3 regions of the Chitinolyticbacter meiyuanensis genome follow, and region 1 is predicted to be linked to each of the others. Evidence: predicted binding sites of a transcription regulator. Region 1 holds the regulator's gene; each other region holds the start of a gene.

Region 1 (7,981 bases):
AGGCCAGAAGGGATGGCTTTTGCCGCACAGAGTGCTCAATAGCGCACACTCACTGCGTCGTCGCCAAATCCTGTTTTCAGCTGCAGCAGTAGCTCCTCGTGCAGCGTCACCCGCCAGGCATCGGACAGCCGTAGCTGGCATTGGGCATCGGTATTGCGGTATTCGATCTCCACCGGGCAGCGGCCACCGACGTAGCCGGACAGCAGTGTCTGCAGCTTGGCGGCATCGGCGTTGCCGTTGAGGTGGATCGCGAGTGCACGGGCAAACTGGCTGCGCGCTCCGGCCGCATCCATCACCGCATCCGCAACCACGCGCACGCCGCCGTTGAAGCGGTCTTCGCTGACCTTGCCCAGCACCACCAGCAGCGTGTCGTCCTTGAGCTTGGTGCGGTGCTCCTCATAAACCTCGGAGAATAGCGAGACCTCGATCTTGCCGTGACCGTCATCGAGCTGGACGAAGGCCATGCGGCCGCGATCTCCGTTCTTCACCCGGATGCCGGACACGATGCCGGCAAGGTATTGCAGCTCCTTTCTCGGTTCCAGTCGATCAAGCCGGGTCTTTAGGAAGTTGCGGATGCCCTTGGCGTGCGCATCGAACGGGTGGCCGGAAAGGTAGAAGCCGATGGCGGTCTTCTCTTCCGCGAGCTTGATCTTGTCATCCCAAGGCGCCGCTTCGATCACCTCTACCGTGGGTACGGCGGCGGCTTCGAACACGTCGAACAGCGATCCCTGGTTGGCGTTGGCCGCTTCGGTCTCGGCCAGCTGCATCGCCTGCTCGACATTGGCCATCAGCCGCGCCCGATGGTCGTCGATGGCATCGAACGCACCGCCGCGAATCAGCGCCTCGATCACCCGCTTGTTCACTTCCTTCTTGTCGGTGCGGCGGCAGAAGTCGTACAGGTCGGCATAGGGACCGTTCGCTTGGCGCTCGGCCACGATCATGTTCACCGCGCTTTCGCCAACGCCCTTGATGGCTCCGAGCGCATAGCGGATCTCGCGCTTGCCTACCGGCATGAAGCGATAGAAGCTGGCGTTCACGTCCGGCGGCAACAGCTTGAGCCGGTTCTTTTCGACGCAATCGTCGTAGAACACCTTGAGCTGGTCGGTGTTGTCCAGTTCCGAGCTCATGGTGGCGGCCATGAAGGCGGCGGTGTGGTGCGCCTTCAGCCAGGCAGTGTGATAGCTGACGACGGCGTAGGCGGCGGTGTGCGACTTGTTGAAGCCGTATTCCGCGAACTTGGTCATCAGGTCGAACAGGTGTTCGGCCAGCGCAGGATCGTAGCCTTTCTTGGCCGCGCCTTCGGCGATGGTGGCGCGGTGCTTGGCCATCTCCTCGGGCTTTTTCTTGCCCATGGCCCGCCGCAGCATATCGGCGCCACCCAGCGTGTAGCCGCCGATGATCTGCGAGATCTGCATCACCTGTTCCTGGTACACGATCACGCCATAGGTCGGCTCCAGGCACTTTTCCAAGTCCGGGTGGAAGTAATCCGGTGTCTCCAGGCCCTTCTTGCGGTTGATGAAGGTGTCGACCATGCCGGAACCCAAGGGGCCCGGGCGATAGAGCGCCAGCACGGCGATGATGTCTTCGAAACGGTCGGGCTGCAGTTTTTCCAGCAGCCGTTTCATACCGTCCGATTCAACCTGGAACACGCCGGTGGTGTTGGCGTCGCGGAACACCTGGTAGGCGGCTTGATCGTCGAAACCCAGGCTCATCAGGTCCAGGTACTGGCCGGTCTCCTGCTGGATGTACTGCAGCGCCAGCTCGATGATGGTGAGGTTGCGCAGGCCCAAGAAGTCGAACTTCACGAGGCCGATCTGCTCGACGTCGTCCTTGTCCAGCATGGAGACCGGCGACGCCTCTGCACCGCTGGCTTGGTAGACCGGGCAGAAGTCGGTGATCTTGCCCGGCGCAATCAGCACGCCGCCGGCGTGCATGCCGATGTTGCGGGTCAGGCCTTCCAGCTTCTTGGCGAGCTCCCAGAGCTCCTTCACCTCATCTTCGTTCTGCACCCGCTCAGCGAGCTCGGGCACCATGTCCACCGCGTCATCCAGGCTGTACTGCTTGCCTGGCGCCGCCGGAATCATCTTGGAGAGGCCGTCGCAGAAGGTGTAGGAGAGGTCGAGCACCCGGCCGACGTCGCGCACCACCGCCTTGGCGGCCATGGTGCCGAAGGTGGCGATCTGGCTGACTGCCTCGGCGCCGTACTTGTCGCGCACGTATTCGATCACGCGCCAGCGGTTGTCCTGGCAGAAATCGATATCGAAGTCGGGCATCGATACCCGCTCCGGATTGAGGAAGCGCTCGAACAGCAGCGCGTAGGCGGTGGGGTCGATATCGGTGATACCGAGCGCATAGGCTACCAGCGAGCCTGCGCCCGAACCCCGGCCGGGACCCACCGGGCAACCATTCTGCTTCCCCCAAATGATGAAGTCCGCCACGATCAGGAAGTAGCCGGGAAAGCCCATCTGAATGATGGTGTCGGTCTCGAATTTGAGCCGCTCCAGGTAGCGCGGGCGCTCGGCATCGCGCTGGGCCTGGTCTGGATAGAGCTGGGTCAGCCGGGTTTCCAGGCCTTCCTTGGCCTGGTGCACCAGGAAGTCGTCCAGCGTCATGCCATCCGGCGTGGGGAACAGCGGCAGGTAGTTCTTGCCCAGCAGGATGTTCACGTTGCAGCGGCGGGCGATCTCCACCGAGTTTTGCAGCGCCTCTGGTAGGTCGGCGAACAGTTCGGCCATTTCGGCCGGGGTTTTGTAGTACTGCTCTTCGGTGAAGTTGCGCGGCCGGCGTTTGTCGGAGACGACAAAACCTTCGGCGATGCAGACGCGCGCTTCGTGCGCCTTGAAATCGTCACGATCCATGAACTGGATTGCGTGGGTGGCAACAGCGGGCAGGTTCAGTTCCGAAGCGAGGTCGAGATGGCCCTGTACGCTGGTCTCGCATTCGGCTTTACCACTGCGTTGCAGCTCCAGATAGAAGCTGTCGGGGAATTGCGCGGCCCACCACTGCGCAGCCGAGGTGGCGGCCTCGTAGTTGCCATTGACCAGTGCCTGGCCGATTTCGCCCAGGTGCGCGCCGGAGAGGCAGATCAGGTCTGCGTTGGACTTGGCGGCCAGCCATTCCTTCTTCAGTTCGCCATAGCCGCGGTACTGGTTGTGCAGGTAGGCGTCGGTGAGCAACTCGCAGAGGCGGCCATAGCCAGCCCGGTTCTTGGCCATCAGCAGCACGCGGAAGGGCTTGTCGCGATCTTCCTCGTTCTCGATGCGGGCATCGATGCCGATGATGGGCTTGATGCCGGCGGCGCGACAGGCCTTGTACTGCTTGACCATGCCAAAGAGGTTCATCAGGTCCGACACACCGAGCGCGGGCTGGCCGAGCTCGGCGGCACGCTTGACGGCGTCATCAATGCGGACGATGCCGTCGACGACGGAAAATTCGGAATGCAGGCGGAGATGGATAAAGGCGGGCGCGTTCATCGGCGCATTTTACCGCAGCTGGCCCGACCCGCGCCGGACGTGAGCGCGATCACTGCATGCCTCGCCGATCATCCCGCTACCCTTGTGGTACTTGCCAACATAGGGGTATGGTAGGGGTGTGTATCAGGAGGTGCTGTTATGGAGTCCATGTCCCTAGTCAATGCCGCGAGCAGCTCGCAGCCGTCCGAGTATGTCGTGACCAATACGGTGCTGCGCAAAGCGCTGGACATCCAGCAACAGAACGCCCTGTCGTTGCTGGAAGCGCTGCCGCAGCCGGCGGCATACAACAACCCTGCGAACCTGGGGCAGAACATCGACGTGAAAGCGTGATGATTCGCCAGTTGCGGAGCAAGGCGGCCATGGCCGCCTTTTTTACCGCCTGTCGCCAAAATGCTGCGGCGCACAATGGGATGCTTGACGCCCGAGGCGAGGCCGTCAAGAATCCGAATTGATGCAATGCACAATCCTTGGAGTCTGACGATGTTCAACACCCATCAGTACAACGAAGCCAACCAAGCTGGTCTGGAAAAATCGCTGCGTTTGTCGCAGATCGCACTGAACGGGGTGGAACGCCTCGTCAGCCTGCAGCTGGGCTTGGCCCGTGAAGTTCTTGCCAATCAAGCTGAAGCCGCCAAGGCGCTATCCGAAGTGAAGGACGTGCAAGGTCTGGTATCGCTGCAAAAGCAGCTGGCGCAACCGTCGGTCGACAAGGCCCTCGATGCGGCCCGCTCGGTGTTCGACGTGGCCAGCGCTACCCAGCATGAACTCAATCGTCTGGTCGAAGAGCAGGTGCTCGGTTTCAACAAGACGCTGCTGAGCTCACTCGACAAGGCTGCCGAAGTGGCGCCGGCCGGTTCCGGTGCAGCAGTCGCTGTGTTTCGCAATGCCTTCGAAACGGCTGCCAGCACCTACGATGCCGTAGCGCGCAGCACGCAGAAGATTGCCGGTGAACTCACCCAAGCTGCCGTGGCCGGCGCCGAGCAAGCCGCCAAGGCGGTGGCCCAGCCGAGCAAGGCCGTGGCCTGATCGACCCTATCCCCGTTGTTCTGTTGAGGGCAGCCTTACCGGCTGCCCTTTTTTACGTCTGGTTTTGCGGGTAGAGCGTGCTGATGGCGAGTGCGAGGCGGGTTGCCAGTTCGTGCTCGGCGGGCTGCTTGGCCAGATACGCTGCGGCCAGCAGTTGCAACTGATGCTGGGTATGGCTCGCCAATGCTTGCCAGCTTGCCGGATCAAAATGCGCAGTGCCGTGGGGCCCTCGTTCAGCCAGCCAGGCAACGACCTGCTGCTGTTGCTCGGCCCACAATGCGTTGGCTGTGCCGATGAAAGCCCCAGCACCATCGCTGCCGACATGCAGCCAGCCAGCCGGAGTGGGTGAAAGGGCATCTAGCCAGGGAATGGCGCGCTGCAGCGCACTGGCGTGGCCACCTACGGCCAGCATCCAGCCCAGGCGCTCGGCTGCAGGGTGGTCGAGCATGATGGCGATGTCGACGCTGAAGGGCGGTGGCTTGGAGCAGGCAATGCCCCCTACATTCAGATGCAGCGCTTCCGCGGCCCAGGGGGAGGGTGGTGTTTCGCCTGACCAGTCTGCCGGGCAGCCGGCGCGGCTCAGGCGGGCAAGCAAGCGCTCGCGTAGCCCCGTCGGCGCAGTCAGGCAGACGGGGCCCATGGCCTTAGCCCTGGCAGCTGTTGACCAGCTGCCGCAGCGAATCGATCTGCACGATCTCGATCAGTCGGTTCTGGACCTTGATGAAGCCTTGATCCTGGAATTTGGAGAGCGTGCGGCTCACTGTTTCCAGCTTGAGGCCGAGGTAGCTGCCGATTTCCTCGCGCGTCATCCGCAGGTGGAAGCTGGATGATGAATAGCCACGCAGCGCAAACCGTTGCGACAGGTTGAGCAGGAAGGCGGCGATGCGCTCCTCGGCCTTCATGTTGCCGAGCAGCAGCATCACCCCGTGGTCGCGCACGATTTCGCGGCTCATCACCTTGTACAGATGGTGTTGCAGCGCCGGCATCTTGCGCGCGAGTTCTTCCATTTCGGTGAACGGTAGCTCGCAGACCTGGCTGTCTTCCAGTGCCACGGCATCGCAGGTGTGGTGATCGGTGCTGACGGCGTCGAGCCCGATCAGGTCGCCGGTCATGTGAAAGCCGGTAACCTGTTCACGGCCATCCTCGGAGACCACACTGGTCTTGAAGAAGCCGAGCTTGACCGCGTAGAGCGCCCGGAACGGCTCGCCGCTGCGATAAAGCGCTTCGCCACGCTTGATGGGCCGCCCCTGGGTGACGAGCTCATCCACCTGCTTCATCTCGTCGGCGGATAGGCCGATGGGCAGGCAGAGTTCGCGCAGGCTGCAGGTAGAGCAGGCCTGGCGTAAATGCTTGATGCTGATGTCTTGCACCGGGATGGTGGAAAGCATGGGAATCCCTGGGTTGATGGCCATCCGGCGGTATGCCGTAGGGCGGCTGATTGTGCCTTGATCCCGATCAACGAGGTGCCCCGACACCGCACGTTAAGCTGGTCGACCCTGCAAACAGAACGGATGACCGCGGTGACGCACGCATATGCCGGGCTGCAACAAGCCGAATTCGATCGCGACCTGATTGTCCGCTATGACGGCCACGGGCCGCGCTATACCTCCTACCCCACTGCGGATCGTTTCGGACCGCTGCAGGCCGCTGCCTGGCAGCAGGCCGTCATTGCGCGCCAGCCGGGATCGGCGACAAAACCGCTTTCATTATATTTCCACCTGCCATTCTGCGACACGATTTGTTACTACTGCGCCTGTAACAAGGTGATCACGCGCCGCCGCGATCAGGCCGAGCCCTACCTCGGCTACCTGGAGCACGAGCTGGCCTTGACTGCCGACTTGATCGAGCAGCGGCCCCGAGCGCAGCAGTTGCACTTGGGAGGCGGTACGCCGACCTTCTTCAGCGATGCGCAGCTGGCCCGGCTGATGGCGGCTGTGCGTCGGCATTTCGAGCTCGATCCAGCAGGCGAATATGCCATCGAGATCGATCCGCGCAAGGTGGGCGTGCAGACCATGGCTGCGCTTGCGGAGATGGGGTTCAATCGTGTCAGCATCGGCGTGCAGGATTTCGACCCGGCTGTACAACGCGCAGTGAACCGGGTGCAGGGCGAGGCGGAAACCGCAGCGGTGATCGCCGCCGCGCGTGCCAACGGCTTTCGCTCGATCAGCCTCGACCTGATCTATGGCCTGCCGCTGCAAACCCGCGAAACCATGGCGCGCACGCTGGAACGCGTGGTCGCGTTGCGCCCGCACCGCATCGCGCTCTACAACTACGCGCACCTGCCGGAGCGCTTCCCGCCCCAGCGTCGCATCGATGCCCAGGCGCTGCCGGATGCTACTACCAAGCTCGATATCCTGGCCGACAGCATCGCGGCACTGCAGGCCGCAGGCTACGTCTACATCGGCATGGACCACTTCGCGCTGCCAGACGATGATCTCGCCCTCGCGCAGCGGCGCGGCCATCTGCATCGCAATTTCCAGGGCTATTCCACCCACGCCGATTGCGACTTGCTGGCCTTTGGCGTATCGGCCATCGGCATGGTGGGCGGCCACTACGCGCAGAACGCCCGCAAGCTTGACGACTACTACGCCGCACTCGATGCCGGCCAGTTGCCGACGGTGCGTGGCTATGCCATGTCGCGCGACGACCTGTTGCGCCGGGCGGTGATCCAGGCGCTGATGTGCCAGTTCCAGTTGTCGTTCGAGTCGTTCGAACCGGCCTACATGATTGATTTTTCGGTGTACTTTGCGGAAGAATTGCGACGCCTGCAGCTGCTCGAGATCGATGGCCTTGTCGTGCTGCGGCCGGATGGCATCGATGTGACGCCACGTGGCCGCCTGCTGGTGCGGACCATCGCCATGGTCTTCGACCGTTTCCTCATCCGCCAGCAACCCATCGTCGCCTATTCCCGCCTGATCTGATCCATGCTCGACCCCGCCCTGTTTTCGCTGTTCATTGCCGGACTGGTCGGTGGCGGCCACTGCCTTGGCATGTGTGGTGGGGTGGTCACCGCATTCACTTTGCAGCTGCCACCCGGGCCGCGCTGGCCGTATCTGCTGGGCTTCAATGTCGGGCGCCTGCTGGGCTACGGGCTGATCGGGGCGATTGCCGGCGCTGTCGGCAGTATTCCGGGCCTGCTTGCGCTGACGCTGGTGAAGACCGTGCTCTGGTGGCTGGCCAACCTGTTGCTGATCGTGATGGGCTGCTATATCGCTGGCTGGGCGGCATGGTTCACCCGCCTGGAAAGGCTAGGCGTGCCAGTCTGGGCGCGGGTGCAACCACTGCTGCGCCGTTTGTTGCCGATCCGATGGTTCTGGCAGGCCCTGGTGGCGGGCGCGCTGTGGGGGTGGCTGCCCTGTGGCTTGGTCTATACGGCCAGCCTTTCTGCGCTGGCAAGTGGTTCGACAGAAAATGGGATTTTGCTGATGTTGGCCTTTGGGTTGGGCACGCTGCCCAACCTGATGCTGATCGGCGCGGCGGCT
Region 2 (7,981 bases), 720 kb from region 1:
CCTGATAGAGGTAGAGCGCGTCGGGCACGTAGTCGCGGTTGGAAGCACCCCCATCCGTTTCACCGAGCGCCCGAATGCCCACGCGCAGCAATCTTCCTCGTGTTTTTGACCAGCGGCGTTGGCGAAGGCACTGCCAGAGCGATCCGCCCAGAACAAACGCCACATACAACGTGGCGAAGAAGTGTATGCCCTGCAGCTCCTTGCGGAGTGTCAGGTCAACCATCTGCTTGAGGTATTCAACCACTCAACAGTGCTCTGCTACTGGTTTTGCAAGCGCAATCTTTCGAGCGCCTGCTCGGCCTGGCGGACTTTGGCAATGGCCATAAAGCCACGCAGCTTGCTTTTGCTCCCGCCGGGCTCTTCCGCCTCCTTTGCAAAGAAGAGGCTGCCAGAACCATCCGGGTGTTCCTTCCGCTCCAATCGCGTTAAATCAGCGGGCCAAAAAGATTGCACCGAGAAGGTCTTTTCGCCTTGCAGGATGAGTGCCCTCAGGCTGGTGGTTGCATAGACGATGTGTTTTGCTTTTCGCCATAAAAAGTATGGCGTACCGAGGCCTCCCAGCCCGATCAGCAAGAATGGCAGGCCAAACAGCGGGAAGAAGCTCCAGCCATGACTGAAGTCGGGCAACGTGAAGCCCGAGGCGCCTGCCATCCAGAACACGGAAAAAGCAGTCCATGGTATGAAAAACAACCAGAGCCCAAATCCTGACCGCATGAAGTGGCTCGGAATCGGTTGCCCAGCCCAGACGACGATCTCCCCCGGCTTGAGCTCGGCATGCAGCCTTTTTTGCAATGAAGCCGGAAGCGTAGAAACACCACTCATTTCATTGTCCTGGACGATCGGTCTTGTATGTTCGACGCAGCCATGGGGCCGAATCGCGCTGGATTCCAGGCCGGCATGACAGCAAACCGATGGCTGCCGTCGCCCCTGGGGTAGATGAGCACGGCGGTGTGCATGCACAAATCGCCGAGTAATCCGGCGACAGCATAGCTTGCGCACATGCTGGCTGGCACGCCAGGCTGCAATTGAAATGGGCGTGGACCTGAAAAACGCCCTGATCGCGATGATCCGGGCGTTTCAGTTTCCCTCCATTTGGCGCAAGTGCTTCGGCCGGGAATGACTGCTTTATTTACGCCCCTTGCAGCCCGCATGTGCGGTCCATTTGCGCACCAGCCATTTTTCCAGCTCCACCACCACGAACAGGCAGGCGGCGATCGCGAGCGAGATGCCCCAGTACGTCAGCGGCAGCGGCGTGGTACCGAACATTTCGTTCATCGCCGGCAGATAGACGATGGCCAGCTGCAACAGCAACAGGATGCCGCTGACCAGCCACAACCCCTTGTTGCGCCAGATCGCGCGGGTCAGCGAGAAGCGCTCGGCAAGGCGACAATTGAACATATAGGCCCATTGTCCGGCGACCAGCGTCTGCAGCAACATGGTGCGCACGAAGTCGCTGTCATGGCCGCGCGCCAGTAGCTGTGACTCCAGCACAAAGCCGCAGGCAGCCAGCATCAGGCCGACGAAGGCGATGCGCCAGATGCCATAGGTGCCGAGGATGTTGGCACTGGCCGGGCGCGGCTGGCGCTGCATCAGGCCGGGCTCGGCCGGCTCGAAGGCCAGGCCGAACGACAGCGTCACCGACGTGGCCATGTTCATCCACAGGATCTGCAGCGGCGTCAGCGGTACGGTGGCGCCGGCCAAGAGCGCGATCAGCACCAGCAGCCCCTGGCCGAGGTTGGTCGGCAGGATGAAGAGGATGGTCTTTTTCAGGTTGTCGTAAACGCGGCGGCCTTCCTGGACTGCACGGGCAATGGTGTCGAAGTTGTCGTCGGTCAGCACCATGTCGGCCGCCTCCTTGGTCACTTCGGTACCCTTGATGCCCATGGCGATACCGACGTCGGCCTGCTTCAGCGCTGGTGCGTCGTTCACGCCGTCCCCGGTCATGCCGACCACGTTGCCGGTGGCCTGCAGCGCGCGGACCAGCCGCAATTTATGTTCGGGGCTGGTGCGGGCGAAGATGTCGCAATCGCGGGCCACGGCCACCAGTTCCTCATCCGAGAGCCGTTGCAGCTGGGTGCCGGTGACCGCGGTGTGGCCGTCGCCGATGCCCAGCATGGCGCCGATGGCCATGGCGGTGCCCTGATGATCGCCGGTGATCATCTTCACCCGGATACCGGCGGCCTGGCATTGCCGGATGGCGGCGATGGCCTCGGGGCGTGGTGGGTCCATCATGCCGGCCACGCCGAGGAAGACCAGCTCATCCTTGAGGTCGTCATGCGTCAGTTCGCCATGATCAGCGGGCAAGGGTTTGTAGGCTGCGGCCAGCATGCGCAGGCCGTTTTCGGCATGGCTGGTAATCTGTGTGTCCCAGTAGTCGAGACGGTAGGGCTGGGGTCCTGCAGCCCCTTGCTCGGTCTGGCAGAGTGCGGCGATCACGTCCGGTGCACCGGTCACCAGCACCATGGCCTCACCATCGACCATGTGATGGCTGGCCTGATACTTGTAGGCGGAGTCGAAGGGAATCTTGTCGAGCTGCCGCACATCATCGAACTGCAGCCCCGCCTTGGCAGCCAGCACCTGCAGCGCACCGGCCGTGGGGGCGCCGACGATGCACCAGCGGCCATCATCACCCCGCGCCAAGCGGGCGTCATTGCACAGGTGGATGGCAGTGATGAAGCGCTGGAACGGCGTACCGGGGGTGAGATCCGGCATGCTGCCATCGTCGGCACGGATCTCGCCGACCGGATCGTAGCTTTCGCCCCCCACCGCGTATTGGCCGTCGGCCAGGATCACGGCCTTCACCGTCATCTCGTTCATCGTCAGCGTGCCGGTCTTGTCCGAGCAGACGATGGTCATGGCACCCAGCGTTTCCACCGTCGGCAGCTTGCGGATGATGGCGTGGTTGCGCGCCATCCGCTGCACGCCGAGCGACAGGATGATGGAGATGATGGCCGGCAGCCCTTCCGGCACCGAGGCGACCGCCAGGCTGATCAGCGACAACAGCAGCTCGCCCAGCGGGATGTCATGCAGCAGCCGGGCGTAGACGAACAGGCCGGCCATCATGGCCAGGATCAGGAAGAAGATGACCTTGCCCAGTTGCCGGATCTGCCGCAACAGCGGCGTGGTGATGGCATCGACCTCGCCCATCATGCGATTGATCTGGCCCAGCTCCGTGGCAGAGCCCGTGGCGATGACCACGCCACACGCAGTGCCAGCGCTGACCGTGGTGCCGGAATAGGCGAGATTGAGCCGGTCGCCGATGAGGGCCTCGCCGGGCAGTGCAGCGCTGCGCTTGTCGACCACCGTCGATTCGCCGGTGAGGATGGCTTCCTCCACCTTGAGGTCGTGCACTTCCAGCAGGCGCAGATCGGCCGGAATCTTGTCGCCGGGCTTCAGATGAACGATGTCGCCGGGCACCAGCGTGGCGGCGTCGATATCGCAGCGCTCGCCGGCGCGGCTGACCATCGCATGGTTGGACAGCATGCCGCGTATGCGCTCCAGCGATTTTTCCGCGCTGTTTTCCTGCAGGAAGCCGATGGCAGCGTTCACTACCGTCACGCCGAGGATGACCAGGGTATCGACCCAATGCCCCATCAGCGCCGTCAGCACGGCGGCCACCAGCAGCACATAGATCAGCATGTCGTTGAACTGCCGCGCAAAGCGCAGCCAGCCAGGATCACGCGGTTTGTTTGGCAGGCTGTTGGCGCCATGCTGCACCAGCCGTTCCGCCGCCTCGGCGGGGCTGAGGCCATCGGGCCTGGATTGCAATTGATGCAGGGTTTCCTGCGGCGAAAATCGATACCACGGTGCCGTGGCGGGCGGGGAGTCTTGATTCATTGGGTTTCCTCGGTCGGTCGAGATGGCGTGGCGACGAATTCCTCCGCTACTTCACCAGGGTGATCGGGCAGGGCGTGAGGTGGGCAACCTGGTAGGCGGTCGAGCCCAGCATGAAGTGCTGCCAGGCGCCCTGGCCTTGGCAGCCGAGCACCAGCAGGTCGTAGGCGCCTTGGCGGGCGTGCTCGACGATGGCCGGGGCCGGTTGACCAAACGCCACGCTGCCGGTGGCTTGCACCCTGGCCGCGCGGAGCAGCTCGATGGCCGGCGCCAGAGCCTGTTCACCCAGATCCAGGAAATGCCGGTCCAGCGTGGATTGGGACACGATGCGATTGAGCGAAAGCTTGCTGCGCATGGGTTGCTGCACGTTGAGCACATGCACGCTGAGTGCTTGCCCCGAGTGGGCCAGATCGATCACGTGTTCAACGGCGCGCAAAGCGCAGTCTGATTGATCGACGGCGAGCAGAATGCGGATCATGGCGGCCTCCTCAGCGAACCAGCGTGACGGGGACGGGCGACAGCGACACCACCTTGGTGGCCACCGAGCCCAGCAGCAACGAGGCGGCGGCGCCCCGACCGCGTGTGCCCATATAGATCTGGTTGGCGCCGGTATCCTGGGCGCAGGCGACAATGCCCTCCGCGGGCGATCCCTTGACGATATGGCTGGAGAACGCAATGCCCTGTTGCCGCAATAGCGCCACAGCTTCGGCGAGTTCGGCTTCGCCATCCTGCTGTTGCATGGTCGCGATCTCTTCGGCGCTGAGGCAATTACGGCCGGGCAGCAAGGCAGGCTGCACGTTCACGAGGTGGATCTGGCCTCGTTGCGGCGATGGGGTGAGCTTGAGCAGAGCGGACAGCGCACGCAGTGATGGAGCGGAGCCATCAATGGCGATGACGTGATTCATGACGACCTCCTGAGGGCGCGGGGCGATCATGAATCCAAAGCGAGAACTACCCGTTGGCCCTGTATTGGCGAATGGCGCAAATGCGTCGTATGCAATTGCACTATGGAAAGCGCGCATGCCTGTTGATTTGAATCAGAATGTGCGGCCTGGGGTTGTGATGTGGGCTTGGGGTAGGAATTGATTGATCGTGAATATTGTTTTGACTTGTTCTGAAAAAAGTAGCCCTGTTCATCAGAAGGTAAAAATTAACGAATTTGGCTGGGGTATTTTCGCAGACAACGCGAGGCAGGAAGAAACGGAAATGCGTTGTGGCGATATTTACTCGCGCTGATTCGGCTTGATGAAATGAGGGTTATATTTGGCTTGCTGTGTTTTTGAATGGAACCACCTGCAGTGGCTGAATTGCATGCGCTGGAGGCGGCTTAAGAACGTTCGTACTCAGTCGTAACGCGGCATGCATAGGCGGCCTTGCCGTGACGGCTCACCCAAGAGAACTTGGCAAACTTTGCAGAATTGATTGAGCGGGACGGGCGAGATGGCTTTCAGCAAGACGAGGTATGAGATGATCATCGCCCTTTGCGCTAAACTGGATTCCTCGTTTTGTCGCTAATCTTCCCAGCGCCAGGAGGGCGGCTCGCCTTTCAGCCAGCAAATGGCAACAGCGATCACGCTGATCAGCGCGGTATATCCCAGAAATGCCACAGCGCTCTTTTCCGGCGGGAACAGCGAGCCCAGCGCCAGCAGCGCGAAGTAGCCCAGAACACCACCAAACCTTCAGCGCACTCGACAACCCCAACCCCAGCCATACTGCTTTGCAGGAAACCAGTACTTACCGTCATCGTGCATGCTTCGTCTCCTTCGCCCATGTCGCAACGGCAAAGGGCGCGGGTGCCAGTTCCGCGCCTGCGACGCAATGGCAGCGTTTACCAGCAAACAATGTATTGTGCTTCCAGCATCGGCGCCGAGCGGGGCGTCGGCACGCCGGTGCTTGCAAGTTGCTTGAGCCCCATCCTGGGCGTGAGGAGCTATGGGTCAAAGTCCTGAATTGTTGAGGCGGTTGTTGCGCGCCAAGGATCGGATTGATGAAGCGCCCCATGAGGATTGGCTTGTCCCTCGCCTGGCGCAGATCAGCGCGGTTTCGCCGGCGCATTTCGCACGCGCGTTCAAGCAAGCCTTTGGCGTTCCCCCGCATCGCTATGTACTCACGCGGCGTATCGAGCGCGCCACCGGCCTGCTCCGTGAAACAGCTTTACCCATCACGGAAATAGCGTTCCAGACCGGCTGGACGAGCTTGGGCACCTTTGGCCGCGTGTTTCAGGATATCAACGGGGCCAGCCCGAGTGAGTTCCGCGAACGCGCGCAGGCCAGTGCGCTTCAGCTGCAACATGTTCCGGAATGCATCCTGAGGGCAGCCCACCGCCCCGACCTCACGACAGCAGTTTCGGAGAAGCGGCAGCAGAAATCGATTGATATAACAACGACCTCATCCACTGAATGTCCATCAAAGGAGAGCATATGACTCAAGGGATAGGCGTTGTAGGCCTGTATGTGCGGGACCAGGACGAAGCGCTGGCATTCTATGTTGAGAAGCTGGGATTTCGGGTCCATACCGACGCCCGCAATGGCGACTACCGCTGGCTTACCGTGCAGCATCCGGAGCAAGCCTCGTTTCAACTCGGCCTGTTCCTGCCTGGGCCGCCGATTCACGACGCCGCCACTGCACAGACCCTGCGCGAGATGGTGGCCAAGGGCGCGATGCCACCCCTGGTATTGATGGTCGACGATTGCCGTGCCACCTGCGAGCGGCTGGATGCGCTCGGCGTCGAATTCACGCAAAAGCCGATGAATCGCTATGGCACCGTCGATGCAGGCTTCCGAGACCCATCGGGCAATGGCTGGAAAATCATCGAGCTGGTGGTGCCCAAGTCTCCGTCGCAGGTGTCGCAATGAGCTGGAGGATAACGATACGGCACAGTCATCGTTGGATATCCATACTGTTCACGCTCACGGTGCTGCTGAACTTCATCGTGAGAGCGCTGGTTCCAGGAGAGCCTTCGCCGATGGTGACCTACTCACCCTTGCCGCCGCTTTTTCTGCTGCTGCTGACGGGCCTGTATCTGTTCTTGCTTCCATATCTTGCCAAGGCGCGATCACAGGCATAAGCAAACGGCGCCTACTTTGGGCGCCGTTTTCGTTTGAGTGTTGAATCCCCAGCGAGCGCGAGGCATGGCTCTGGTTTACGAGTTGATCATTTGCAGACAAGTGCTGGCTACACCGGTGCGCACATCAGCTGATGTTGGTGATCAGCTCATTCTGGAATTCGAATTCAGAACGGCCAGAGATAATCAGGACTTTTCCCTTTTTCAAACCATGGGATAGGTCAGCAGCGATCGCGCCGCGAAAATCGATACTGGCCGTTGCTGCAACACCATTCAGGTCGAAAGCGCTGCTCGATTGATTCCGTTCTGAAAAGCGCGCCAGCGACTGCTGGGCGAGAGCCCGGAGCGCATCGATACTCACCGCTGTTCGTACGTGTGCATACGGTCAAACCTGCAGCGCTGTCTCGCCGCTTCAAGCCGTCGCATTCGTACGCGTTCGCACAATCCTCGCAAAGCGTCGCCCGAGCTCCACGGTTTAAGCTCTGGGGCATGCATGAACTCATACAACGCCCTTTGACCGTCGACACGCTGGATTCCATTTGGTCGCTGGACCGGCGCGAATCGATTGATGGTTTCTATCGTTGGCATGACGGCGCGCTCGAATTGACTGCGACCGAATGCGGGGTTGCAGGATGGCCGCCCGGTGAAGCGGCCCACAGCACGCCGCGCCTGAAGCAAAGTCTCGCCGACGGCGGGTGGGCCATGGGCTGGTTCTCAGGCAAACAGCTTGCAGCTGCCGTCGTGGTTGCGCCGTATCCGCTCTGTGGGGTGCTCAATCTGCGGCAACTGCAATTTCTGCACGTCGGCCGTGACTGGCGTGGTCGCGGTGTTGGCACGTGCAATGTTGACCCAGGCGCGGCAACAACTGCTCTCGTTGGGCGGTAGCGGGCTGTACGTGTCGGCTACGCCGAGTCGACGCACCATCGACTTCTACCTGGCGCATGGCTGCTGCGTGCTCGCCCAGCCCGATCCCGAGCTGTTCGATCGCGAGCCCGATGACCTGCACCTGTGGGGATGAGTGGTGCAGCGCGGCTCGTGCAATCCGTATTCCCGGCATGTTTACCACCTGGTTGGCCGGACAAG
Region 3 (7,981 bases), 1.6 Mb from region 1:
GCCGCCGCCAAGTTCGTCGGTATCGTGCTGGGCCTGGGTTCCGGCTTCGTGCTCGGCCGCGAAGGGCCCACGGTGCAGATCGGCGCCAGCATCATGTACGCCTGCCGGCGCTTCGTGCCACTGGCCGACGCAGCGTTCCGCCGCCAGCTGATCCTTGCTGGCGGTGCGGCCGGCATTGCCGCCGCCTTCAATACCCCGCTCGCCGGCATCGTGTTCGCCTTCGAGGAGCTGGCTCGCTCAGTGGAGGAGCGCACCAGTGGCAAGTTGATCGGCGCGGTGATTCTCGCCGGGGTGGTCGCGCTGGCACTGCTCGGCAACTACACCTATTTCGGCCAGATCAACGTGCCCGGCTTTTCCTACGGCATCCTGCTGCCCACGGTACTGATCGCCGTGGTTGCCGGCCTCGTCGGCGGGGCGTTTTCCTGGTTGTGCGTGCACCCGCAGCGCTGGCTGCCGGCCCCGCTGTTGGCCTGGCGCCTGGGTCATCAGTACGCGTTCGTTGCCGGCTGCGGTGTGCTGATCGCCGGCTGCGGCCTGATCGCACCGATCTTCGGCAGCGGTGCCGAGGCCACCAGCGCCGCCATCGCCAGCGGCGACGGGCTGGCCTGGTATTTCCTGCCGCTCAAGTTCATCGGCCTCTTGGCCACCTTCCTCACCGGACTGCCCGGTGGCATCTTCGCGCCGTCGCTGTCGCTCGGCGCCGGCGTCGGCAGCTGGTTCCTGCCGTTGTTCGATCCCAGCCTGCACGTCAAGCTGATCGCCATCGGCATGGCGGCAATGCTGGCCGCAGTGACCCGCGCGCCGCTGACCTCGGCCATCATCCTGATGGAAATGACCGGCGGCCAGGACATGGTGATCTCCACGCTGGCAGCGACCATGATCGCCGCCAGCGTCGCCCGCATCTTCCGCACCAATCTCTATCACGACCTTGCCGAACGCGCGCTGCGCACCCTCGCGCCCGCCCCCGCGGCATTGGTCAGCGACAAGGACAAACCATGACCACCAGCAAACCCGCCGTCATCCTGCTCTCGGGCGGGCTCGATTCGGCCACCTGCCTTGCCTTGGCGCGCGACGCCGGCTTTGCGCCCTATGCGCTGTCGTTCGACTATGGCCAGCGCCACAATGCCGAACTCAAGGCCGCCGCCCGCGTGGCTGCCGCGCTCGGCGCGGTCGAGCACCGTATCGCGCGCATCGACTTGGCTGCTTTCGGCGGATCGGCGCTGACCGATGCCAGCATCGCCGTGCCGGTCGACGGCGTGGTCGATGGTGAAATCCCCGTTACCTACGTGCCGGCGCGCAACACCATCCTGCTGTCATACGCGCTGGCCTGGGCCGAGGTGCTGAAGGCCGACGACATCTACATCGGCGTGAACGCGGTCGACTATTCCGGCTACCCGGACTGCCGGCCCGAGTACATCGCCGCCTTCCAGGCCATGGCCCGCCTCGCGACCAAGGTCGGCGTCGAAGGCTCGCCGCTCACCATCCACACCCCGCTGATCCAGCTGTCCAAGGCCGAGATCGTAGCAACCGGCACCCGGCTCGGCGTCGACTACGGCCTCACCGTCAGCTGCTACCAGGCCGACGACGAAGGCCGCGCCTGCGGCGCCTGCGATGCCTGCCGGCTGCGGCGTGCCGGGTTCGAAGCGGCTGGCGTGCCCGATCCGACGCTTTATCGATCCGTTTCCCGTACGTAGTCCTGTGCAGTGCCGTCGGGTGCGATCAGGCGTAGCCGGCCGTCACGATGCAGCTCGATGTGCTCGTCGAAAGCATCGGCCCGCCAGTATTGGGCCGCACCGCAGTCGGCATAGGGTCGGATGCGGTAACGGCAGGCCATGCCATAGTCTCGCGCCATCGACAAGCAACCCTGCTCGGTATCGAGTTGCAGCGCCCCGCCATCGGGGTTCCGATAGTCGCCACTGCCCCAAGGCGCAGCCATCGCAATCGCAGGCGGATAGTTCGGCCAGGACTCGCCGAGTGCCAACCCCAGCATCCGCGGGGCCGTGGCGAGAGCGGGAGTGGATGAGGTATTGAACAGCACCACCGCGCAGAGATGCGGCGCCGGCAGGCCCAGCAGCATCGCGGTATAGCCGTTGACGTCACCCATATAGCCAACGCTGCGCCAGCGCTGCCCGTCGACGACCAGCTCGTCCAGCCACCAACCACAGCCGAAACCACCGGCCGGGCCATCCAGCATGGCGGCGGCATGGCGCGCATCAAGTACTTCTCCCGCAACGAGCGCGGTCCACCAACGCGCAAGATCATCCGCCGATGCGGCAAGGTCGTAAGCGCCCAAGGCAACGCTGGCATCCAGCGGCGCGGCGTGTGGGCGTGTTGGCAGCAGCTGGTGGCCTTGCGTATCGGCACTCGCCAGCGTACCAGTCCGGCTCAGCCCCAGCGGTTGCCAGAACAGCGTGTCCAGCAACGTGTAGTAGGGCTGCCCGCCAACCAGTTCGGCCACGCGGGCCAGCGCCAGATACCCGGTGTTGCTGTAGTGCGTTGCATCGCCGGGCTCGGCGAGCAACGGCGTGGCCGTGACGCGCCGGATCAGCGCCTCGGGCGTATGGCGCGTCTGCATCAGCGTCGGCCAGTAGTCCGGCAGCGCGGTATGGTTTCCCAGGCCACTGCGGTGCTGCAGCAACTGCAGCAGGGAGATCCTCGGATCGATCCCGCAATCGGGCAGGTAGCGGGCAACCGGGTCGGCGAGATCCAACCGGCCGCGCTGCGCCAGCGCAAGGATGGCAGCGGCGGTAAAGCTCTTGCTGAGCGAGCCGATGCGAAAGCGCCTGTCGATCTCGTTGCGCGCCGTGCCCTGGCTATCCGCCAGCCCGAACGCGCGCTGCGCCAACGGGGCGCCATCGGCAAACACGGCGATCACGCCGTGCAGTTCGGCGTAGGCGGCAAGTTGGCCGAGATAGGCGTTGAGGGCGGCAGTCATGGCGCGAGCAGGCAAAACAGCCACGCTGCCTCAGCCTGATCGACGCGGCAACCGCCCGGCTTGCCCTGCAGCGCTCAGCCCAGCAATTCCGCCCGCTTTCCGGTCAACAAATAGTCGATCAGCTCGCGCACCGGGCGGATCGCGTCGCCGAAGGGCAACGGGTCGGCGCCGCGGAAGAACAGGCCTTTAGCCACTTCGCCACGCATCGCGGCGGCAAGCTTGAGGTCGATGCAGAACTGGCCGATCTTGGCGAGGCCGTCGCGCAGGCCGCAACTGGTCAGGCAGTTGAGGCCCTGGGTGCAGCGGCGCGGATCGGCCTTGGCGTTGCCTTGCAGCCGCGCCTCGCGGTTGAGGTAGTTCTTCAGCCACGGCGTCAGCACGGCACGCGCCGGCAAGCCGGCCACGCTCATGAATTCGACGATGTCGTCGGGCTTGGCCCCCGCCAGCACCGCCTTGAAATTGGGATGGGCATCGCCTTCCTCGGTCACCGCGAACGCCGTGCCAAGCTGCACCGCCGAGGCACCGAGCCCCAGGTAGTGGCTGACCTTCTGGTGGCTGTTCACACCGCCGGCAACGATCAACGGCACCGAGCCGCGGGCCACGCCCAGTTCGTCGAACAGTGCCAGCGTTTCCGGTACCACGCGCTCGAACTCGAACTTGGCATCACGGATGTCGCTGATACGGGTCGCGCCCAGATGGCCGCCTGCGTGTGCCGGGTGCTCGATCACGATGGCATCGGGTTGTCGCCCCTTCTTCAGCCACTTCTTCATCAGCACAGCAATGCCGCGCACGTCCGACAGGATGGGAATCAATGCGACATCGGGATGCTCGCCGGCGAGCTCGGGCAGATCGAGCGGCAAGCCGGCGCCCATCACGATGGCGTCGGCACCGGCAGCGCAGGCAGCGCGTACCAGCTGCGGGTGGGTATCGACCGCCTTCATCACGTTGACGGCAACGAGGCCATTGCCCTGCGCCAGCTGCTTGGCCTGGTGGACTTCGCGCTGCAGCGCCTCGCAGTTGATCGCTTCCAGCTCGGCCACGTCGCGGGTGTGCTGCGAGCGCTCCAGCAGATCCGGGTGGTGGTGGCGCAGATCCACCGAGGCCAGCGTGCCCACGGCACCTTCGCGCGCCACGCTCCCGGCCAGCCGGTGCGCGGATACGCCCACCCCCATGCCTCCCTGCACGATGGGCAGCAGCGCGCGCCCCTTGATGATCAGCGGTTTGAAGGCGTGGGCAAGCATGGTTTTTATCCGTATCGGTGTGGTGTCGCAGTGTGCGGGCGCCCGCCCGCCCGACCCTTGACCTGGATCAAGGGCGCCGGACGTAAAAAAGGCCACGCCGATGAAGGCATGGCCCAAGTCGCGGAAGGATGGAGACGCGACGATCAGTTCAGCGGCTGCCAGAGCACCGGCACCACCACCGGCGTCCAGCCACCACCTACGGGCGCGGTATGCGCGATCAGCGCGCGGTAGCGCTTGCCTTGGTAACTGACCACATCGCCCACGGCGTAGTGACCCCCTTCGGTCCATGGCTGCACACCCGGCACCGGCGTCGGCGTGACCGCCGGGGTGGGCGTCGGTACGGGCCCCGGAGTAGGTGTCGGTGTCGCTTGCGGCGTCGGGGTGACCGGCGTGGCGCCGTCGAGCCGCTTCCACGGTCCCCATTCACCGGACTGCGCCGGATTGTTGCCCTGCGTCCACCAGCGCGCCTCGTAGTTCACGCCTTGGTAGCTGACACGCTGGCCGGTGGTGTAGACGGCGCTGGCCGACCAGGCCGCATACTGCCCGACCGGCGTCGGCGTGGCGGTGGGGCCGGGCGTCGGCGTCGCTCCTGGCGTGGGGGTGGCCGTGGGAACAGGTGTTGGGCCCGGCGTGGGTGAAGGGCCCGGCGTCGGGCTCGGCACGGTGCCATTCGGTACATGGGTGAACTCGGTCAACACCAGCTCGATTTCCTGGTTGTCCGACGGCGCGCGGCCCCCAACTTGCCACAGGTTGATCAGGAAGTACTGCGGCTTCTGTGCGATGCATTGCAGCGGATCGCCGGAACGGCAATAGAACTGCGTGTCGCGGGTGTCGGTGTTGAGCGGTGGCATCCGTGGGTCGAACACCCGGCGGATGAATTCGCCATCGTTGCGCCCCACGTCGGTGAAGCCAGCCATCGATTGCCAAGTGACCCGCTCCGACTCCCAGACGAAACGATGGGTCGAGCGATTGTCCGGCAGCGTGAAATCAAAGCCGTACCAGCTGCGATTGGCGCCGTTCACCGCCGGCCACACCGTGTAGTTGCCAAGCAGGGCGAAATCGTTGCCCCAGCGCGAGAACTCGATGTCGATCTCGTTGGTGGCATCGCCGCCGACATCCTTGGGCGGATAGGTGTAGAAGCCGAACACGGCGTTCTTGTCGAGCAGGTCCGGCCGGCCCAGCATCTTGAACTGATAGGTGCCAAAGCCCAGCCGCTGCAGGTTGGCGAGCTGGATCTCGGCCGATGACCAGACACCGTCGCGGTTGGCGATTTTCAGGTGCAGGTAGCCGTTCTCGTCCACCCAGGCGTTACGATCGTCCCATACATTGGGGCCGGGCCCGCCGCCGCCGGCGCGCACTTCCCAGGTGTAGCCGGACCAGGTCAGCGTCTTGGGCGTATCTGCAGCGAACAGGGTCTGCCCGATCAGCAACAGGGCCAGCGGCAGGCTGGCCAGCCTGCCCACGGTATGCGTGTTCATGTGTAGCTCCTCATGGCGCCGGGCAGTCGCCCGGTCTTGCTTCAGGTCCAACGCCGTGGCGGCGTCGCTCGGGGCACACGGGCCGACCGGCCCAACCGCGCTCCGTGAAGGTGCTGCTGCCTAGTGGCCAGCCCTTCATTGTCTTGAACCATCCATTTCTTCCCATCCAGATTCAACGTTAAGCCAATGAAGAAAAACAATGAATGTCGCAACCTCGCAATATGATTTGTCTTAATCGAGCAAAATTGTGTTTGCACGGTGCCCGGCACGCCCGGCTGCGACAGCCGGTGCCATGTTGCCGCTGGCCGCGTTGCCTATAGTGGAGCTAGCATTCGTCCACCTGCCCCGGCCTACGGCCGGGCGCTCCACTCCAGACCGGAATCCACAGCGTGGCACTCCCGACCCCCGGCAACGATTTCGTCGGCCTGGCCGACTTTCATGAAGCGCTCGCCGATTACGCCCCGGAAGCAGAACGGCTGATCGAATCGCTGCGGCAGCAACCGGAAGACCCGAAACGCGTGGCGGACTTGTTCCGGCTACTGCACAACATCAAGGGCGATGCCACGCTATGCCGCGTGCAATGGGCTGTGCCGGTGATGCATGCCGTCGAATCGCTGCTGGAGCGGGTACGCTCCGGCAAACAGCCGTTCGGCGACGGCATGCGTCAGCTGCTGCTGCTGGCGCTCGATCGCATCGTGGAAGCCACCGAGCTCGCCGTCGATCGCCAGCCGGTGGACCCGGCGCCGTTCGATGCATTGACCGTCGGCCTGGGTCGCCTGCAGCAAACCGATATCAGCCGTTTCGAGACCGAAGCGCAACAGCTGGTGGTGGCGCTGATCCATGGCGCCGAAGGCGATCAACCCGGGCCTGCGCACGATCCGGATGGCGACCTGGCGTTCTTCCGCTCGCTGGCACTGCAACTGGAGCAGCATGCGCCGACATTGGTCGGCCGCACCCAGCGCAACCTGACGCTGGCACTCGCCGCCAACGAGGCCGCCGGTAATCCGGTCGACCCGGCCCAACTCAGCGCGGCGGTCTACATGCACGACATCGGCATGATGCTGCTGCCCGAACACCTCTGGCTGACCACCGACGCGCTGCCAGAGCGCGAACGGATGCGATTGCACCAGCACCCCGGCTGGGCCGCAGGGCTGATCGGCCGCATGCCGGGCTGGCAAGACGCCGCGCGCATGGTGGCGCAGCACCATGAGCGCGCAAATGGCTCAGGCTATCCGCAAGGGCTGCAACAGGGCGAGATCTGCCAGGGCGCCGGCATCCTCGCGCTGGTCGATACTTTCGAGGCGGTGATGGTCAAGCACGCCCACCGCAGTCTCTCCAGCGCCATGCTGCGTGCCGCCACCGAGGTGAACGCCAGCGCCCAGCAATTCGATCCGGCGTTGCTGCCGCACTTCAACCTGGCCGTACGCGCACTGGCCGATGAAGCGCGTGGCGATCGTTGATGCTGCAGCGGTTGAAGCCGGCGCAACCGGCTTCATCTATGCGGGACCACTCACGCGGAGCCCCGCCATGATCGACCTCTACTACTGGACCACCCCCAACGGCCACAAGATCACGCTGTTCCTCGAGGAAACCGGCCTCGAGTACCGCATCCATCCGGTCAACATCGGCAAGGGCGAGCAGTTCGCGCCGGACTTCCTCAAGATCGCGCCGAACAATCGCATCCCGGCCATCGTCGACCGTGCGCCGGCAGGCGGCGGTGCGCCAGTGTCGCTGTTCGAATCGGGTGCCATCCTGCTGTATCTCGCGGAGAAGACCGGCAAGCTGATTCCGCCGGATCTGCACGGTCGTGCCGAGGTGCTGCAGTGGCTGTTCTGGCAGATGGGCGGCTTGGGGCCCATGGCCGGACAGAACCACCACTTCAGCCAGTACGCGCCGGAGAAGCTGCCCTACGCCATCGAGCGCTACACCAAGGAGACCGCGCGGCTCTACGCGGTGATGAACAAACGGCTGGCTGATCGTGAGTACCTGGCTGGCGAGTATTCGATCGCCGATATCGCGAGCTACCCGTGGGTGGTGCCGTATGCGGCCCAAGGGCAGAACCTCGACGACTTCCCGCACCTGAAGCGCTGGTTCAACGCCATTGCGGCACGCCCGGCTACCGAGCGCGCTTACGCCAAGGCCCAGCAGATCAACCCGACCAAACCATTGAGTGACGATGAGAAGAAAGTGTTGTTTGGCCAGGGCGCCGAGGTGGTGAAGCGCGACTGAGCACAGCAGCTCGGAGCTGCACCGGGCCATCCGAATTTCTTACTTAGAATGGAAGCAGGCCCAGGCCGGCTTTTTCCTTGCCGCCGCGCCGGATCGGC

What was found. The regulator FNR, encoded in region 1, switches genes on or off when oxygen is low (the NO sensors DNR and NnrR bind a similar motif). The targets are predictions, from matches to a motif close to TTGATNNNNATCAA.
Region 2: a site for FNR is predicted at 4,862-4,875, ahead of FLM21_RS04765 (universal stress protein). Genes of this name have one in related genera too.
Region 3: a site for FNR is predicted at 4,234-4,247, ahead of FLM21_RS00680 (NAD(P)H-dependent flavin oxidoreductase). Genes of this name have one in related genera too.

What each region holds. Positions count from the first base shown of each region.
Region 1 covers NZ_CP041335.1:1,720,158-1,728,138, forward strand. Annotated here, with positions in the region: gene dnaE (DNA polymerase III subunit alpha) at 36-3,473, opposite strand; gene FLM21_RS08415 (YjfB family protein) at 3,621-3,803, shown strand; gene FLM21_RS08420 (phasin family protein) at 3,954-4,499, shown strand; gene FLM21_RS08425 (hypothetical protein) at 4,552-5,139, opposite strand; gene fnr (fumarate/nitrate reduction transcriptional regulator Fnr) at 5,144-5,887, opposite strand; gene hemN (oxygen-independent coproporphyrinogen III oxidase) at 6,011-7,420, shown strand; gene FLM21_RS08440 (sulfite exporter TauE/SafE family protein) at 7,424-7,981, shown strand, end outside.
Region 2 covers NZ_CP041335.1:1,000,903-1,008,883, forward strand. Annotated here, with positions in the region: gene FLM21_RS04745 (DUF3592 domain-containing protein) at 1-244, opposite strand, end outside; gene FLM21_RS04750 (hypothetical protein) at 259-822, opposite strand; gene FLM21_RS04755 (cation-transporting P-type ATPase) at 1,126-3,837, opposite strand; gene FLM21_RS04760 (universal stress protein) at 3,884-4,312, opposite strand; gene FLM21_RS04765 (universal stress protein) at 4,323-4,739, opposite strand; gene FLM21_RS04775 (helix-turn-helix domain-containing protein) at 5,767-6,258, shown strand; gene FLM21_RS04780 (VOC family protein) at 6,255-6,689, shown strand; gene FLM21_RS04785 (hypothetical protein) at 6,749-6,901, shown strand; gene FLM21_RS04790 (hypothetical protein) at 7,026-7,259, opposite strand; gene FLM21_RS04795 (hypothetical protein) at 7,388-7,783, shown strand; gene FLM21_RS21085 (hypothetical protein) at 7,740-7,916, shown strand.
Region 3 covers NZ_CP041335.1:160,246-168,226, forward strand. Annotated here, with positions in the region: gene FLM21_RS00665 (chloride channel protein) at 1-999, shown strand, start outside; gene queC (7-cyano-7-deazaguanine synthase QueC) at 996-1,694, shown strand; gene FLM21_RS00675 (serine hydrolase domain-containing protein) at 1,670-2,935, opposite strand; gene FLM21_RS00680 (NAD(P)H-dependent flavin oxidoreductase) at 3,010-4,176, opposite strand; gene FLM21_RS21450 (carbohydrate-binding protein) at 4,320-5,654, opposite strand; gene FLM21_RS00690 (HD-GYP domain-containing protein) at 6,044-7,114, shown strand; gene FLM21_RS00695 (glutathione binding-like protein) at 7,182-7,883, shown strand.